Regions from separate parts of the Streptomyces sp. Qhu_M48 genome, predicted to be linked through region 1. Evidence: riboswitches for the same ligand, from Rfam matches in the RefSeq annotation. Region 1 holds a riboswitch; each other region holds the start of a gene.
The links. A riboswitch is a leader RNA that binds a small molecule or an ion and turns the genes downstream of it on or off. The one in region 1 is predicted to bind cyclic di-AMP.
Positions count from the first base shown of each region.

Region 1 (3,197 bases):
GGTTCGGGTCACCGTCGCGAAGCTCGATGGCCTCGAACGCACCGGTGGAGGCGCCGGACGGAACAGCAGCACGGCCGGTGCTGCCGTCGTCGAGGCCGACCTCGACCTCGACCGTGGGGTTGCCTCGGGAGTCCAGGATTTCCCGGGCTACGACGACGTCGATGGACGGCACGAGCATCTCCTTTTTGGGATGTGACGCTGGATGTGACGCAGGACCGGTGCAGGGTCGCTCGGCCTTGCGACAAGAGCCTAACCGGCTCGGGGGCTCCGGCCAGCCGGGCGCCCGCCCCCTGGGACGAAAAAGGACCCAAGGGCATGCATCTGGGGACGAAGGACCCCGAATCTACTGGGCGGTAACCGTCAGGTCCTCCCGAAACGGGGGAACCCCGGCCCGGCGCGCACGGGGAAGGGCGCGCCGGGTCGGGGTGGTCACCGCGGGAGGGTCGTGGGGTCCTCGTGAGCCGCCGGACTCACGCGGACCGCCGGGCTCACTTCAGGTGGAGCTGCTGGCCCGGGTAGATGAGGTCGGCGTTCTCGACGACGTCCTTGTTCAGCTCGAAGAGCTTGGCCCAGCCGCCCTTCACGCCCTGCGTCTGAGCGATCTTGCTGAGGGTGTCGCCGGTGGTGACCTTGTACTCGCCGTCACCCTTCTTGACCGTCTTGCCGGTCGGCGTGGTGACGGTCTTCTTGGCGGCGGCCTTCGGCGCGGCCTGCTGCTGCGTCGCCTTCTTCGGGGCCTGGCGCTGCTCGCTGCGGGTGGTCGGCTGCTCGGCCTTCCGCTCCTGCTGCGGCTGCTGGGTGTTCTGCTGCGGCGCGCTCTCGGCGGCGCCGCCGTCGTACGAGGCGCCGGAGAGGCCCACGCCGCAGCTCGGCCACGCGCCCTTGCCCTGGCCCGCGAGGACCTTCTCGGCGATGGCGATCTGCTGGGACTTCGACGCCTGGTTGGCGGTCGAGGCGTAGGCGGTGCCGCCGTACGCGGCCCAGGTGGAGGCCGAGAACTGCAGGCCGCCGTAGTAGCCGTTGCCCGTGTTGATGGACCAGTTGCCGCCGGACTCGCACTGGGCGACGCGGTCCCACTCGGAGGCCGTGGCGGCCGAGGCGGTGCCCGCGGTCATCAGCGGGGCGGCGACGGCGACACCGGTGACGCCGACGAGCGTGACGACCTGGGTGGCCTTGGAGGGACGGCGGTGTTTGCCCTTACCGGAAAACAGCATGGAGATTCTCCTCACCGACGCCTGTGAGGTGAGCTGTCGGGTTCGGGCCGGAAGAGTTGCCCGGCCGCGTGTCCTAGCACGCGGCTTCACCCCAAGCCGATCGTCGGCCGTCTGTCTCAACGGCCGGGACCGGCACTTACCTTGGGTCCCCCACTCCTGCCTTCGGCGCTTACGCGACGACTGTTCCCATCGGCCGACGGCAGGATTCGGCGTTTCGGTCGACGGGGCCCGCGGTGGCGAGCGGTGATGACCGTAGACACAGACCCACCGGAAGTTCAAAGAGGCGCATTGCGGAAATATCGCCCCTCCTTGCCTTCCGGTGGGGAGTGTTTGCGCAGGTGAGAGGTGACGGGAGCAAACTTCGCGGACGCGACACGCCAGTTGGGGCGAAGAGACCCATGTCTCACTTACCCAGAACCGGACATTTGACCCCTAATCATACCGCCGGCGCGGGCGAACCGTTCGTCAGATCGAGGCTCTGACCAGGCAGGATGAGGTCCGGATCGATGCCCACGGTCCGCCGGTTGGCGTCATAGAGGGCGGTCCAGCCTCCGGGGAGTTCGTTCTCCTGTGCAATGTCGGACAGGCTGTCGCCCGGCCGCACGGTGTACGCGTCCGAAGTGCCCTGACTGTCCGTTGCGTCCCTGTTGGTCGCTTCGTCGGTCACGGGGGCCACCTCGGACTCTTCGGCCGGCTTGTCCTTGCTCGAGGCATGTCTACCGGATTCGGCGGCACTGCCCTTCTTGTCGGTTTCATCCGGAGCCGCGTCGCCCCGGTGCTTGCCGGTGCCGGGCGAGGCCGACGTCTCGTCACCTTCCGGCGTACCGGGCGTAACGGACGTATCGGGCGTGCTCGGGGTGGTCGGCGCGGAGGGGCCTGCCGAGTCCGCCGGAGCGGTGGGGCTCACCGGCGCGGTCGGCGTGACGGGCACGGTCGGCGGGACGGACGTGGCGGGCGCCGTGGGCGACACGGGCGCGGTCGGCGAGACCGGCCCGGTGGCCTTCCGCGGGGACTCGGCGGCCTTGCCGGCCCCCGTGGAGCCCTTGGTGGCCGTGGAGGCCTCGGGGAGTCCCGTGTTCCAGCTCGACTCCGGGACGGCGGCCGGGGTCGTCGGGACGGACGTGGGTCCAGGGTTCACCCCGGTGGCCTTTCCGTCGTTCGTCAGGCCGGCGATCGGCGCGCAGGTGGCCCACTCGGTGCTGCCCTTGGCGAGGGCCTTCTCGGCCACGGCGATCTGCTGGCCGCGGCTGGCCAGGTCGGGGCTGGGCGCGTAGGCGAGGCCGCCGTTGCGCTCCCAGCTGTCCTGGGTGAACTGGAGGCCGCCGTACATGCCGTTGCCGAAGTTGGCACTCCACTGACCGCCGGACTCGCACTCGGCGACCCGGTCCCAGGTGGCCGCGTCCGCGGCGGACGCGGATCCGGTGGCGAGCAGAGGCAGCGCCATGGCGGATCCGGTCACGCCCGCGGCGACGACGATGGCGGGGGCCTGACGGGGGCGACGGTGTCGTCCGTTCCCGGAACGCATAGATGCGCCTTTCGCGTGACGGATGTGACTCGTGACGGCTGAGACTGCGGCGAAACGTAGCCGCATTCGAACACTCATCACAAGTCGATGGACCCGCGATCACGCGAAGATCACAGTTCTGACGCCACGTCAGTTCAGTGGACCCGTACGGAAGGGGAGAACTCCACCGGAAGCGTGCGCAATCCCCGCATGATGAGCCCGCCACGCCAGCGCAGTTCGGCCGGATCGGCGGCAAGTCGCAGGTCCGGCAGGCGAGTCAGCAGGGTGGCGAGCGCGGTCTGCCCCTCCAGGCGGGCGAGCGGTGCGCCCAGGCAGTAGTGGATGCCGTGCCCGTACCCGAGGTGCTGGTTGTCGCGCCGCGCGAGCTCGAGGGTGTCCGGCCCGTCGAACCGCTCCGGGTCCCGGTCGGCGGCGGCGAGCACCACGAGCACCGGGTCCCCCGCCGGGATCTCCTGCCC
Region 1 covers NZ_CP195432.1:639,908-643,104, reverse strand. Annotated here, with positions in the region: gene eno (phosphopyruvate hydratase) at 1-178, opposite strand, end outside; gene ACRRSS_RS03250 (transglycosylase family protein) at 489-1,214, opposite strand; cyclic di-AMP (ydaO/yuaA leader) riboswitch at 1,218-1,392, opposite strand; gene ACRRSS_RS03245 (transglycosylase family protein) at 1,651-2,739, opposite strand; gene ACRRSS_RS03240 (cytochrome P450 family protein) at 2,874-3,197, opposite strand, start outside.

Region 2 (3,197 bases), 7.0 Mb from region 1:
CGCCGCCCCGCTGATCGCGGCGCCGTTCTTCTCCACCCTCACGACGCTCCTCACGGGGATCGCCGCCGTCCTCGCCTCCGTCGGGCTGCACGTCTACAACGACACCGTCTACGAGGTCCCGGCCCTCACCGAGGCCCTGACCGTGCTCACCGTCTCCGCGCTCGCGCTCCTCATCAACCGGGTCGTGCGCCGCAGCGGCGAGCGGCTCGCCTCCGCGCGGGTCATCGCGGAGACCGCGCAGAAGGCGGTGCTGCCGACGCCCGCCGAGCGGATCGGCGGGCTGCAGTGCGCGGCCCGCTACGAGGCGGCGCAGGCGGACGCGTTCATCGGCGGCGACCTCTTCGCGGTCCAGGACACCCCGCACGGGGTGCGGCTCGTGCTCGGGGACGTCCGGGGCAAGGGCATGGACGCGGTCGAGGCCGTCGCCGTCGTCATCGGGGCGTTCCGCGAGGCGGCCGAGCAGGAGCGGACCCTGGAGGGCGTGGCGCAGCGGCTCGAACGGGCCCTGGCCCGGGAGGGCACCCGCAGGGACGGGCCCGACGCCTTCGAGGGGTTCACCACGGCCGTCCTGGCCGAGATCCCGCGCGGCGACGGCGGCGGCACCTTCGAGGGCTTCGTACGGGTCGTCAACCGGGGGCATCCGCCCCCGCTGATGCTGTACGCGGACGGGCGCCTGGACACACTGGAGCCGGGGGACTTCGCGCTGCCGCTCGGCATGGGCGATCTGGCGGCGTGGCCGGACCGGGCCGAGGCGCGACCGTACCCGCCGGGTGCGACGCTGCTCTTCTACACCGACGGTCTCTCCGAGGCGCGGAACCCGGAGGGCGTCTTCTACGACCCGGGGGCGCGCCTCGCCGGCCGGATCTTCCCGGGGCCCGAGGAGCTGCTCGACGCGCTCGTGGACGACGTACGGCTGCACACGGGCGGCCGGTCGACGGACGACATGGCGCTGCTCGCGGTGAGCCGGCCGGCGACGGGGCAGCCGGAGCGGCGCCGGACGATGCCGGTGGTGCCGCCGGGCGGGCCCGGTCACCGGTCGTAGTCGAGAGGTGTCGCTGCGATAACAATTGACGAAACGTCAGATCGCAAAGGTTTGGCCGCCCCTTACTGAAGGGGGGTCAACTCGGGCCATTCCCGCCCAATCCTGTGAATGATCAAGAGGAACGGCTTGGAATCGGGACCCCCTGTCTATTAACGTTCGATAACGCAGCGCGGTCGTCCCAGCCGCCGCAAGAGGCGGCACCGTGCGCACGCGCCGAATCCTGAAAAGGAACCGGGGAACCACTACTTGGGGTGAATCGGGCCCTTCGCACCTGTGCGACGCGCCCGTAGGAGACCTTCCTGCTCCGAACCCGTCAGCTAACCCGGTAGGCGAGAAGGAAGGAAAGGAGCGCGCCTTCGTGGCGTCCAACACTCCCCCACCCGAAGCCCCCTTCGATGCCTTCGGTGGTGGTGCGGGTCCCGCCGCTCCGGACACCGAGTGGAACCCCACCGAGGATTCCCTCCGCGCCCAGAACCGCTCCGGCGGCCGACACCGGGTCGTCAAGCAGCGCTCCAACTTCGCCCGTTCCTCCACCGTCCTCGGCGTCGGTGTCATCGCGGCCGTCGGCGCGGGCGGCCTCGCCACCGCGCAGGAGAGGCCGCCGGTGGCGATATCGCTGCCGGACCTCCCCGACCTCGGCCTGCCGGACGCCCACGACCTCCCCGGCGTCGGCGACCTCCTCCCCGAGGAGCCCCAGGAGACGGTCAGCGCGGCCCGCGCCAACCCCAACCCGCTCACCGTCGCCACGTACACCACGCTCGACGAGGAGCGGGAGGCGCAGGGCGGGCAGTACGTCCAGGCGTCCCTGACCGACCAGGCCGGTCCGGCCACGAACGCGCCGTCCGGCGCCGGCGACGCGGGCGAGGCCCTGCGCGCCCGCATCCTCCAGCAGGCCGAACAGCAGCAGGCCTCCGCCGACGCCGCCGACAAGGCGGCGGCCGAGAAGGCCGCGGCCGAGAAGGCCGCCGCGGAGGCCGCCGCCAAGGCCGACGCGGCGGAGAAGGCGGCCGCCGAGGCGAAGGCGAAGGCCGAGGCGGAAGCCAAGGCCAAGGCGGAAGCGGAAGCCAAGGCGAAGGCCGAGGCCGAGCGCCTCGCCAAGCTCGCCGCGAGCTACTCGATGCCCCTCTCCTCGTACACCCTCTCCGCCACCTACATGCAGTCCGGCTCGATGTGGTCCTCCGGCCACCACACCGGCCTCGACTTCGCCGCGCCCACCGGCACCCCCCTCAAGGCGGTCCACGGCGCCACCGTCAAGTCCGCCGGCTGGTCCGGCTCCTACGGCTACCGGATCGTCCTGGAGCTCTCCGACGGCACCGAGGTCTGGTACTGCCACCTCTCCTCCATGACGGTCGGCGTCGGCCAGACCGTGGGCACCGGCGAGACCATCGGCCGCGTCGGCGCCACCGGCAACGTCACCGGCGCCCACCTCCACATGGAGGTGCACACGGCCGGCGGTGACGGCATCGACCCGGCGCAGTGGCTCCGCTCCAAGGGCCTCAGCGTCTGACGCGGCCCCTCCCGGAATAGGCCCGGCGGTGCGGACGGTTGACCGACCCATGACCTCCCTCCGCCCGCTGGGCAGCTCCGACCTGCACGTCTTCCCCGTCGCCCTGGGCGGCAACGTCTTCGGCTGGACCGCCGACGAGGCGCAGTCCTTCGCCGTCCTCGACGCCTACACCGCCGCCGGCGGCAACTTCGTCGACTCCGCCGACGTCTACTCGGCCTGGGCCGAGGGCAACGAGGGCGGCGAGTCCGAGACCGTCATCGGCCGCTGGCTCGCCTCGCGCGGCAACCGCGACGACATCGTCGTCGCCACCAAGGTCGGCTCCCACCCCCGCTTCAAGGGGCTCTCCGCGGCCACGATCAAGGCCGCCGCCGAGGAGTCGCTGCGCCGTCTCGGCACCGACCACATCGACCTCTACTACACGCACTTCGACGACGAGTCCGTCCCCGTCGAGGAGATCGTCACCGCCCTCGACCAGCTGGTGAAGGACGGCAAGGTGCGGGCCGTCGCCGCCTCCAACATCTCCCCGGAGCGGCTGCGCGCCTCCCTCGACTTCGCCGAGTCCGAGGGCCTCGCCCGGTACGTCGCCCTCCAGCCGCACTACAACCTGGTCTCCCGCGAGACCTACGAGGGCCCACTCCTGGAGACCGT
Region 2 covers NZ_CP195432.1:7,637,417-7,640,613, reverse strand. Annotated here, with positions in the region: gene ACRRSS_RS34410 (PP2C family protein-serine/threonine phosphatase) at 1-1,042, shown strand, start outside; cyclic di-AMP (ydaO/yuaA leader) riboswitch at 1,244-1,389, shown strand; gene ACRRSS_RS34405 (M23 family metallopeptidase) at 1,401-2,549, shown strand; gene ACRRSS_RS34400 (aldo/keto reductase) at 2,599-3,197, shown strand, end outside.
Region 2: linked by a shared signal. The riboswitch ahead of ACRRSS_RS34405 (M23 family metallopeptidase) and the one ahead of ACRRSS_RS03250 (transglycosylase family protein) in region 1 are both predicted to bind cyclic di-AMP.

Region 3 (3,197 bases), 5.3 Mb from region 1:
GCCCTCGGACTCCAGGGTGCGCAGGGCCTCCCGGACCGGGACGCGGGACACCCCGTACCGGCGGGCCAGCTGTTCCTCGGTCAGCCGGCTGCCCCGCTCGAAGACGCCGGAGACGATGTCGTCCCGGATCGCCGTGCATACCGAGTGCGCGGGAATGCGCATGTCCGACCTCCGCCTTGGGTCTGCGCGAGTCAATTCGAGCGGCGCCTGTTCTGCGCCCGATCTGCGACTCTATTGCAGCTCGCCGGAATTTCCGATGCCCCAGCGGAATATGGCCGCCTTTTGACCGACGAAAAGCCCCGGCTCAGTACGAGCCGGGGCTTTTGCGACGCGCGGTGGTCCCGCCGCGCCGGGTGGTCTCGGGTCAGACGTCGACGCCGCGCGCCCGGAGGTAGGCGACCGGGTTGATGTCGGAGCCGTACTCGGCGGTCGACCGCGCCTCGAAGTGGAGGTGCGGGCCGGTCGAGTTGCCGGTGGAGCCGGAGACGCCGATCCGCTGGCCGGGCTCGACGGTCTGGCCGACGTGGACCCCGACGGAGGCGAGGTGACCGTACTGGGTGAACGTGCCGTCGTTCATCCGGATGACGATGTTGTTGCCGTACGCGCCGCCCCAGCCGGCCTCGACGACGGTGCCGGAACCGACGGAGACGACGCTGCTGCCGTAGGCGGCGTGGAAGTCGATGCCGGAGTGGCTGCCGGAGGACCAGAGGGAGCCGCCGGTCTGGTAGCCGGTGGAGACGTACGTGCCGGCGACGGGGAGCTGGAAGGAGGCGAGGCGGCGGCGCTCGGCCTCACGGGCGGCACGCTCCTTCTCCGCCCGGATCTCCTTGGCGCGGGCCTCGGCCTTGCGCTCCGCCTCGGCCTGGGCCTTCGCCTTGGCGGCGGCCTCGAAGGCCTCCCGCTCCTGGGCGGCGGCCTGGGCGTTGAGCCGGTCGACGAGGGAGTCCTCGGTGATCACCTTGGTGAGCCCGGTGTCCTCGGCGGAGCGGGGCTCCGTGTCGGCGGCGAGCGCCGGGGAGGCGAGGGTTCCGATGACGCCGGTGGTGGCCAGCGTCGCGGCGCCGGCGAAGCCCACGCTGCGGCGCGCCATCCGGCTCGGACCACGATGCTTCCCGGTGGCACGGGTGAACGCCATGTAGGGGCTGATCCTTTCCTTCCCTCTCGCCTACCGGGTTAGCTGACGGGTTCGGAGCAGGAAGGTCTCCTACGAGCTCCTCCGTACGAGACGAAGGCGCCCGATTCACCCCAGGGACGTGGGTCCCCGGCTCCCCAGGCTCGCGCCTGACGGGGACTCGGCGATGTCTGTCCGATGCCGCGGGTGCGGCACGTGCAACTGACGAACAGACGGCCCGACGCTATGCGGATCGTCTTTCAATCACCAACCAGACCGGCTTTTTGTAAGACATGCCACAGGGCAAACGATCACCGTCACCCCCAATACGGACAAAAGGGAGGACCCCGACGAACTAGGCCGCCGGGGTCCTCCGTTGTCGTGTCAGAGGCCGGAATCAGCCCGTCACGACGGTCACTTCACCGATGCCGAGCGCCCGCACCGGCTCCGCGATCTGCGCCGCGTCACCCACGAGCACGGTGACGAGCCGGTCCACCGGGAACGCGCTGACCACGGCCGCGGTCGCCTCGACCGTGCCGGTCTCGGCCAGGCGCGCGTACAACTGGGCCTGGTAGTCGTCCGGGAGGTGCTGCTCGACCTGGTCGGCGAGCGTCCCGGCGACGGAGGCCGCCGTCTCGTACTTGAGCGGCGCGACGCCCACCAGGTTCTGCACGGCCGTCTCGCGCTCGGCGTCCGTGAGGCCCTCCGCGGCGAGCGTCCGCAGCACCTTCCACAGGTCGTCGAGGGCCGGACCGGTGTTGGGGGTGTCCACGGAACCGCTGATGGCGAGCATCGAGGCGCCGTTCCCCCCGGCGTCGGAGCGGAGCACCTGCCCGAACGCCCGCACGCCGTACGTGTAGCCCTTCTCCTCGCGCAGGACCCGGTCGAGCCGCGAGGTGAGGGTGCCGCCGAGGCAGTACGTCCCCAGGACCTGGGCCGGCCAGACCGAGGCGTGCCGGTCCGAGCCGATCCGGCCGATCAGCAACTGGGTCTGGACGGCGCCGGGACGGTCCACGATGACGACCCGTCCGGTGTCGTCGGCGGTGATCGGCGGCATGGGGAGCGGCTCGCCCGGCTCGCCCGTCCAGGCGCCCAGTGTCTCCGCGAGGACCTTGTCCAGGTCGACGCCGGTCAGGTCGCCCACGACCACGGCGGTGGCCGTGGCGGGCCGGACGTACGCCTCGAAGAAGGCACGGACCGAGGCCGCGTCGATCGCCGCGACGGTCTCCTCGGTGCCCTGGCGCGGCCGGGACATCCGGGACTCCGCCGGGAAAAGCTCCTTGGAGAGCTGCTTGGCGGCGCGGCGGCCCGGGTTGGCCGTCTCGTGCGGGATCTCGTCCAGACGGTTGCGGACCAGGCGCTCGATCTCGGTGTCGAGGAACGCCGGCGCGATCAGGGCCTCGGAGAGCAGCCCGAGCGCCTTGGGCAGCCGGGAGACCGGAACCTCCAGGGAGACCCGTACGCCCGGGTGGTCGGCGTGCGCGTCGAGCGTGGCGCCGCAGCGCTCCAACTCGGCCGCGAACTCCTCGGCGCTGCGCTGGTCCGTGCCCTCGGAGAGCGCGCGGGCCATGATGGTGGCGACCCCGTCGAGACCGGCGGGCTCGGCGTCCAGCGGGGCCGGCAGGAAGATCTCCACGGCCACGACCTGCTGGCCGGGCCGGTGGCTGGTCAGCAGCGTCAGGCCGTTGTCCAGGGCTCCGCGGTCGGGGGCCGGGAAGGCCCACGGCCGGGCGGCGCCCGGCTCCGGCTGCGGGTGGAAGTCCATGCTCGTCAAAGACGCGGCAGCGTCGGTCACTGGTCCGCTCCCTCTTCGTCGTCGTCGCCGTTGTCGCCCCGCTCGGTCGCCAGGGGCTCGTAGACCAGGACCGCGCGGTTGTCGGGGCGCAGCGCGGCCGCGGCGGCGGCCCGCACCTCCTCGGCGGTGACGGCCAGGACCCGGTCGACGGCGGTGAGGGCGAGCTGCGGGTCGCCGAACAGCACGGCGTACCGGCACAGTTCGTCCGCCCGGCCGGCGACGGTGCCGAGCCGGTCGAGCCACTCGCGCTCCAACTGGGCCTGCGCGCGCTCCATCTCCTCGTCCGTGGGG
Region 3 covers NZ_CP195432.1:5,952,436-5,955,632, forward strand. Annotated here, with positions in the region: gene ACRRSS_RS26700 (GntR family transcriptional regulator) at 1-162, opposite strand, end outside; gene ACRRSS_RS26705 (M23 family metallopeptidase) at 365-1,135, opposite strand; cyclic di-AMP (ydaO/yuaA leader) riboswitch at 1,148-1,308, opposite strand; gene ACRRSS_RS26710 (M16 family metallopeptidase) at 1,509-2,876, opposite strand; gene ACRRSS_RS26715 (M16 family metallopeptidase) at 2,903-3,197, opposite strand, start outside.
Region 3: linked by a shared signal. The riboswitch ahead of ACRRSS_RS26705 (M23 family metallopeptidase) and the one ahead of ACRRSS_RS03250 (transglycosylase family protein) in region 1 are both predicted to bind cyclic di-AMP.

Region 4 (3,197 bases), 3.8 Mb from region 1:
GCCCGCCGCCTGCCCCAACATCAGCGCCTGGCGACGGAAGGTGACGGGTGACCTGACCGGCGTCTTCGACTTCGCCCACCCGGTGTACGGCGTGCCGGCCGGCCTTCCCTCCACGGCGAAGGTGATCGGCCAGGCCACCTGCAAGCCGCTGCCGAACCCGGCCCCGCAGAACAACACCCTGCCCGCGCAGGAGTCGGGCACCCGCCCGGCGCGCGCCCTCCCCTACCAGGTGAACGGCAACCTCGACCGCTTCGAGTTCGGGTCCGCGGGCAAGATCCTGGCCTGGTTCTCGATGGCGAACCAGGGAGCGGAGGCCAAGCGGGCGGCCCATTTCTCGATCCACCCGCACCAGCACCGCGACACGGCCGCCTGGCAGTACACGGTCGACCCGGGCGCCACGGCGACCGACTACTTCAACATCGGCACCGGGTCGGGATCGGGCAAGTACGACATCTCGATGATGGGCCCCAACCGCTTCCTGCGCCGCTTCCTCGGGGACGCCTCCAAGGCGGGCAAGGCGGTCGAGGTGGCGGCCCGGTTCGCGCCCGAGGCGGGTACGGGCCGGACGGCGCTCTGGTTCCGGATGAGCAACACCTCAGCGGGACCGGTGACCTTCACGATCCGCTCGAACGCCTACCGTACGGACGGCCCGTGGACGTACACGGTCCCGGCGAACTCCACGCGGGAGGACTTCTTCAACGCGGTGGCCCTCCACAACGGCTGGTACGACTTCACGATCGTCGTCGACATCGACGGCACCTGGTCGCGCCGGTACACCGGCCACATCGAGACCGGCGCCGCGAGCGTCACCGGCTGACGCCGGCGGCCGGGCGGCCCGGCGGCCCGGCGGCCCGCGTCGATGAGCCGGGGGCGGCTTCCGGGCCACCGCCCGGCTCATCGGCACGGCCGTCAGCGGCCCGCGCGCGCCGCGCGGTGGATCGTGGCGTCGAGCAGGGCCACCGCGTCGGCCGCCGTACGGCCCGGAGCCCGGTTCCAGGGTCCGATCAGCTCGCTCCAGCCCCGCGACCGGAGCTCGGCCATGATCCAGGCGGCGGCCTCGTGCATGGTCGGGGCGCTGCCGTGGCCGAGCCGGTGCGCGGCGAGCAGCGCTCCGCAGACGCACCGGGCCCCCCGTGCGTCACGCAGCTTGTACGGGGCGTTCTGCCAGCCCCACTCCGTCAGGACGAGGCGCGCGTAGCCGAGGTGGACCGAAGGGCGCAGATCCGGACGGCCGACACGGCGCCAGGCGTGCAGCCGGTCGGGCAGGACGGCCGCGATCCGGCCAGGGAGGCGGTGCTCGGCCGGCGGGGACGGCGGCAGCGCGACGAGCGCGTCCGCGACGAGGCGGTCCACCGGCACGGTGAGCAGATCCCGCCAGCTCTCGTCGGGCGAGGACGCGGGCGACAGTACGGGCGTGGGCGGGGACGTGGGCGGGGAGGGCGGGGCGGTGGTCAAGTCCGTGACGACACGCTGCCAGGTGGCGCTCTCATAGAGCTCGGCGGCCTCGCGGTCGAGTCCGTCGGGGGTGAGCAGGGCGGCGGAGGGGGACATCCGGGCAGCTCCTCGGTCGGGGTCACCTCATCTTTCACGACGAATGTCGGTTTTGCGACTTCTGAGGGCAAGTGTCCACCTCTTCGAAGCGGCCTTTACCGCCCACTCCTTAATTTATGGAATCAAAAGCCCTATTCGGACATACGGTCGCTGGTGACGCGACTCACTTTCCCGGGACGAGGCTCGCGGCAGGAGTCCGCGCATGCCGGGCCGGACAAGGAAGTTCGAGGGACCTTCGGCGCGTTCGATCTTGAATTCGTCGAATTCGGTGATCCAATTCCCGGGCCCGGGGCTCCGGTCCTCTTGTTCTCTGTCGCATTACTGGCCTACGGTCACCTCCATTCGAGCGGATCGCCTAATCCTGCCACCGCTCGAAATACCTCCCTTTTCACCCGACGGCAGGAGCGGGGGACCCACGAATACGCCGGCCCGGAATCCCGGGACGGCTCGGGGTGCAGCCGCGTGCGCGCGGCCGGACATCTCCCGTCCGAACCCGACAGCTCACCCCGCAGGCGCCGGAGAGGAATCCCGTCATGCCTGCTCACGGTAAGCACCGCCGCCCCCGACGCCGCGCCGTCTCCCATGGACTCGCGCTGGTCGGCACAGGTGGAGTCGCCCTCGCCCTCCCGCTGATCGCCCCCGCGGCGGCCGGTGCCGCGCCCGTCTCCGGCGCCCCGGAATTCACCACCCGGGCCGTCGCCGCCCCCGCCGCTCCTGCCGCGGCCCCGGCCGCCGCCAAGGCTCCCGCCGCCCCGGCCGCCGCCCGTACCTACACCGTCGTGAGCGGCGACTCGCTTTCCCTGATCGCCCAGAAGAAGGGAATTCAGGGCGGCTGGAAGGGCCTTTACCGGGCCAACATGAGCGTGGTGGGTGACAATCCGTCACTCATTCACCCGGGCCTTGAACTGACGCTTCGTAAGGATTCCGCGAAGGCGGCTCCCGCCCAGGCGAAGAAGGCCTCCACGACCGAGCGGGCCGACCGCTCCGAGCGTCGGGCCGCCGCGCCCGCCGCCACCGGCACGGGGGCCTCCGCCGCCGGTGCCGTCCAGGCCGCCCCGGTCGCCGTCACCCAGTACGCGAACAACCTCGACGGCTGGATCCGCGAGTCGCTGGCCGTCATGGCCCAGCACGGGATCCCCGGTTCCTACGAGGGGATCCACCGCAACATCATGCGTGAGTCCTCGGGCAACCCGCAGGCCATCAACCTGTGGGACTCCAACGCGATGGCCGGCACCCCCTCGAAGGGCCTTCTCCAGGTCATCGACCCGACCTTCCGCGCCTATCACGTGCCCGGCACGTCGATGGACCCGTTCGACCCGGTCGCCAACATCACCGCCGCCTGCAACTACGCGGCCGACAAGTACGGCTCGATGGACCAGGTCAACGGGGCCTACTGACCCCGGAAGTGCCCGCTGAACCAGGAGGTGGCGAGCTCCGCCACCTCCTCCAGGGCGCCCGGCTCCTCGAAGAGGTGCGTGGCGCCGTCGACGACGGCCAGCCGGCTCTCGCAGCGCAGCAGGGACCGGGCCCGCCGGTTGAGGTCCAGGACCGGCGTGTCCCGGCCTCCCACCACCAGGAGCGTGGGAGCCCGGACCCGGGCCAGACGGTCGGCCGCGAGGTCCGGCCGGCCTCCGCGTGAGACGACG
Region 4 covers NZ_CP195432.1:4,416,179-4,419,375, forward strand. Annotated here, with positions in the region: gene ACRRSS_RS20040 (phosphocholine-specific phospholipase C) at 1-817, shown strand, start outside; gene ACRRSS_RS20045 (DUF6197 family protein) at 910-1,551, opposite strand; cyclic di-AMP (ydaO/yuaA leader) riboswitch at 1,923-2,079, shown strand; gene ACRRSS_RS20050 (LysM peptidoglycan-binding domain-containing protein) at 2,085-2,948, shown strand; gene ACRRSS_RS20055 (phosphoribosyltransferase family protein) at 2,942-3,197, opposite strand, start outside.
Region 4: linked by a shared signal. The riboswitch ahead of ACRRSS_RS20050 (LysM peptidoglycan-binding domain-containing protein) and the one ahead of ACRRSS_RS03250 (transglycosylase family protein) in region 1 are both predicted to bind cyclic di-AMP.